DNA from 2 places in the Sinorhizobium sp. BG8 genome. Region 1 is predicted to be linked to the other one. Evidence: riboswitches for the same ligand, from Rfam matches in the RefSeq annotation. Region 1 holds a riboswitch; the other holds the start of a gene.
The links. Region 1 has a riboswitch for FMN ahead of F3Y30_RS17005 (6,7-dimethyl-8-ribityllumazine synthase). Riboswitches for the same ligand answer to the same signal wherever they lie in the genome.
Positions count from the first base shown of each region.

Region 2: another riboswitch for FMN. It lies ahead of ribB (3,4-dihydroxy-2-butanone-4-phosphate synthase); the one in region 1 lies ahead of F3Y30_RS17005 (6,7-dimethyl-8-ribityllumazine synthase).

Region 1 is NZ_CP044011.1:3,620,229-3,622,424, reverse strand. It holds gene F3Y30_RS17010 (RpiB/LacA/LacB family sugar-phosphate isomerase) at 4-444, shown strand; gene F3Y30_RS17005 (6,7-dimethyl-8-ribityllumazine synthase) at 647-1,120, opposite strand; FMN riboswitch at 1,214-1,360, opposite strand; gene F3Y30_RS17000 (ABC transporter ATP-binding protein) at 1,461-2,196, opposite strand, start outside.
Region 2 is NZ_CP044012.1:234,849-237,044, forward strand. It holds gene rpsU (30S ribosomal protein S21) at 1-230, shown strand, start outside; gene ribB (3,4-dihydroxy-2-butanone-4-phosphate synthase) at 657-1,280, opposite strand; FMN riboswitch at 1,390-1,536, opposite strand; gene tpiA (triose-phosphate isomerase) at 1,620-2,196, opposite strand, start outside.

The DNA of each region.
Region 1 (2,196 bases):
CCCATGAAAATCGCAATCGGAGCAGACAGCGCAGGCAAGCCGCTTCTCGACATCATCGAAGCCCATCTTGCCGGCAAGAGCGACGTGACCGTCGGCAACCTGAGCCAGTCGGGTTTCTACGCGGACCTGTCGAAGAACCTCGCTGAGAAGATCGTCGAGGGCGAATACGAGCGCGGCATTCTCATCTGCGGCACCGGCATCGGCGTCAGCATCTCGGCCAACAAGGTGCCGGGCATCCGTGCGGCGCTGACGCACGATACCTATTCCGCCGAGCGCGCTGCCAAGTCCAACAATGCGCAGATCATCACCATGGGCGCGCGGGTCATCGGCCCGGAGCTTGCCAAGGCCATCGTCGACAAGTGGCTGGAGTCGGAATTCGATCCCAACGGCGCGTCTGCCGGCAACGTCCAGGCAATCGACCGGCTGGATGCGGGCAAGGCCTGATCCAGGGCCCAACCTCGATCTGAAGGTAAAGATAACGCCCGGTGGAAACACCGGGCGTTTTGCGTCGATGGGCTGTCGCTTCGGTTTTTTGAATCCGATCAGCGGCTTGCGCCCGATTGTTGGTAAACGGATTCCGGTTCTTCGTGCGGTGATACAAGGAGAAGTTGCGGGTCGCGGAAAGACGCGGCCCGCTGGAAGCGGCTCAGGCGTTGACCAGAGCGATGCGCGCGCGGGCATCGAGGATCTGCCGACATGCATTGGCGGCTTCCTTGCCCTTGATAACGAAGTGATCGCGGAAGAATGCGATGTGGGCCTCGGACTCCTGGAAGTGGTGCGGGGTGAGAACGGCCGAAAGCACGGGAACACCGATGTCGAGCTGGACGCGCATCATCGCGTCGAGCACGGTGCCGGCGACGAAGTCGTGACGATAGATCCCGCCGTCCACCACGAAGGCCGTGCCAAGGATCGCACTGAAGCGGTCGGTTTTCGCAAGCGTCTGCGCGTGCAGCGGAATTTCCAGTGCGCCAGGGACGTCGAAGATCTCGACTTCGCTCTCGAGCCCACCGAGGCGGACCCATTCGGCGCGGAAGGAGTCGACACAGCGATCGACGATCTCGGCGTGCCAGCGCGCACGAATGATGGCGATGCGGGTGGAGGGAGTGGCATTGATATTCATGCTAGGCCTTTCAAGGGTTGAGCCATTTTTCAATGATCCCCTTGGGCGAACACGCAGGTGGACGTGGAACTCCCTTGGTCGGGATGCCCGCCTGCTTGCTCTCTTTCATCCGGACTATTGACCGTCGGCTCCGGCATCGCACCGGATCTGCTGACCTTCCCTTTTGGGGAAGCGCTCGCGGGCTCCGGGATTTCTCCCGATACCGCCGGTGGGGAATTCCGCCCCGCCCTGAGAACAACCGGAGATTATTCATTCTCCGGCGGCCGATCAATAAGGAGGCCGCCAAAGATTGTCGAATCGGCGGCATTTTTTCCGGGAAGGGCTGCCGTCCGCGAAAGAACTACTCCCGGATGATCAGGAGGTCGCTGGCGATGAACTTGAGGTTCACGATGTCGCCGACGGATGGCGGGGTAAGGCCGGGACTGTTGAACATGTCGAAGGAAATGATGTTGCCGCCGACCTTCATTCGGGTGCGGATGACCGAACCGAGGAAGTTGCTGGACACGACTTCGCCGGTCAGCACCGTATCGCCCTTGGCCCCCTCGGCAATCGATCCGGCTTCGGGACGAAGCGCCAGGGAAACCGTATCGCCGACCTTGACCGGTCCCAGTGGTTCGCGCAGCGTCACGCCCTGGTCGCCGATGGACACCCGGTTCGCCGCGGGGTCGATCACCTTGGCCTCGATCAGGTTCAGCGTGCCGACGAAATTGGCGACGAAGCGGGTGGCGGGGCGGTTGTAGATCTCCGATGGAGCTCCGATCTGGTCGGCACAGCCGGCGTTCATCACCACGATGCGGTCGGAGATCGACAGCGCCTCTTCCTGGTCGTGCGTCACGAAGACGGTGGTGATGCCGAGCTGCTGCTGGATCATGCGGATCTCTTCGCGCAGGGAAACGCGGATCTTTGCGTCGAGCGCCGACAGCGGCTCGTCGAGGAGGAGCACCTGCGGCTTCGGCGCGAGGGCCCTGGCGAGCGCCACACGCTGCTGCTGGCCGCCGGACATCTGGTAGGGGAAGCGGTCGGCGAGGTGGTCGAGCTTGATCAGCCCGAGCATTTCCTTCACGCGCGCCTCGATC
Region 2 (2,196 bases), on a different replicon from region 1:
AGGTTTTGGTTCGCGACAACAATGTCGATCAGGCGCTCCGCGTATTAAAGAAGAAGCTTCAGCGGGAAGGCATTTTTCGCGAAATGCGCACGCGCGAGGCTTTCGAAAAGCCATCCGTGAAGAAAGCACGTGAAAAGGCAGAGGCAATCAGCCGCCAGCGCAAGCTTGCGCGCAAAAAGATGCAGCGTGAAGGTCTCTTGCCCTCCCCTAAGAAGAAACCTGGCAGATAATCCCGAACGATCAGACGCATTGCGGTTCACGAAAATCTGGTCCCGCGTCCGATCTCGCGGTCCCACCTGATGACGAAAGCAGAGATGACAGCCGCGGAGGCAGTTCAATCGCCTCTCTGAAATTCGAGTCGAAGAGATAGTCGCAGCAGCCCTCCAAAACGGCGCGCTTCATTTGGCGCGCCCTCTTGGCATCTTGCTGGATGTCCCGCTTGCAGCTTTGGGTGAAATTCCCGGCGGCAAATGTCAATCGGTGGAATACGCGGCAAGAAAACGGTTCGGGGTAACACATCGAGAAGTTCTAGGAGCCTGCAGTCAGTTTACTCCCGATGAGATACGAAAATGTGGCCCGCATAATGGAGCCCTTGCCTTTTGTGTTATAGCCCCCGGGATGCCGACATGGCCCCCCGGAGGCTTCAGAGGTCTGACTTACGCAGCGGAAACCATGTTCTGTTCCATGAACTGAATCAGGTCTTGGATCGTTATGAGCGGCATTTTGTGTACTTCGGCGAACAACAAAAGATCAGGAAGTCGAGCCATCGTTCCATCATCATTTGCGACTTCACAGATCACACCGGACCCTGCCATACCAGCCATACGCGCGAGATCCACGGCCGCTTCCGTGTGACCGGGGCGAGCACAAACACCGCCAGGGTGGGCGCGGAGTGGGAAAATGTGACCGGGACGGGCAAATTCCGAAGATCGGGCTTCGGGGTCCATCAGAGCCTTGACCGTCGCGGCGCGATCGGATGCGGAGATACCAGTGGTCGTTCCGGGCAGGTAATCGACGGACACGGTGAAAGCCGTCTTGTGCAGTTCTGTGTTCTGCGGAACCATTAACGGGATATCCAAAGCGTCGAGACGCTGACCTTCCATCGCCACACAGATCAGTCCGCGCGCATATTTCATCATGAAAGCAATGGTCTCCGGAGTCACCGCCTCCGAAGCGACTATGATGTCGCCTTCGTTCTCGCGGTCCTCGTCATCCACCACGACGATCATCTCGCCACGCGCCAATGCCGCGATTGCGTCTTCAATTTTCGAGATTGCCATTTCATTGCCTTTCAAGGGTGCCGTTTTCGGCGTTAAACCGCGGCTTTCGACCGCTATTCATCCCTTGGGCGAACAGGCCCGCATACCGCTCGAACGAGCGGCTCTACAGACATGTTCTCTTCCATCCGGACTTTAACCGTCGGCCCCGGCCTCTCACCGGGTCTGCTGACCTTCCACTTTCGCGGAAGCGCTCGCGGGCTCCCGGATCACTCCGGATACCGCCGGTGGGGAGTTTCACCCCGCCCTGAGAACACTGTTTAAATAGCTCCGACACCGGGACAGATTCAAGAAAAAAGCATCAACAATCTGTTCACCATCGCAACACGCACCGAGGTGACGTCAATGCGCTGATAGCACCTCTGCTATCGCCACGAAGTCGGACGCTTTCAGCGATGCTCCCCCAACAAGTGCACCATCCACATAATCGACAGCGAAAATTGATGCAGCATTGTCTGGCTTTACCGACCCACCATATAGCAAGGAGATCGAGCCTCCTGAGCCTCCAAATCGCTGCTTAAGAGCTTCGTACATCGCCAGATGAACTTCTCCTATTTGCGCAACTGTCGGCACCCGCCCCGTGCCGATCGCCCATACAGGTTCGTACGCAATGACGGTGTTTGCGGCGGTGGCAACTGCGGGGACGGAGGCCGCGAGCTGTCGCTCGACAATCTCAATTGTTCGCCCGGCATCGCGCTCTTCCTGCGTTTCGCCAACGCAAATGATGGCCACCAGGCCACTCTGTGTTGCTGCAGCCGCTTTAGTTGACACCAGGTTATCAGTCTCACGGTGGTCCGACCTACGCTCCGAATGACCAAGGATGACATACCTCGCACCGGCGTCCAGAAGCATTTCCGCCGAAGTGTCCCCCGTAAACGCGCCCGATCGTTGAGGGTGGCAATCCTGGCCTCCAACCGAA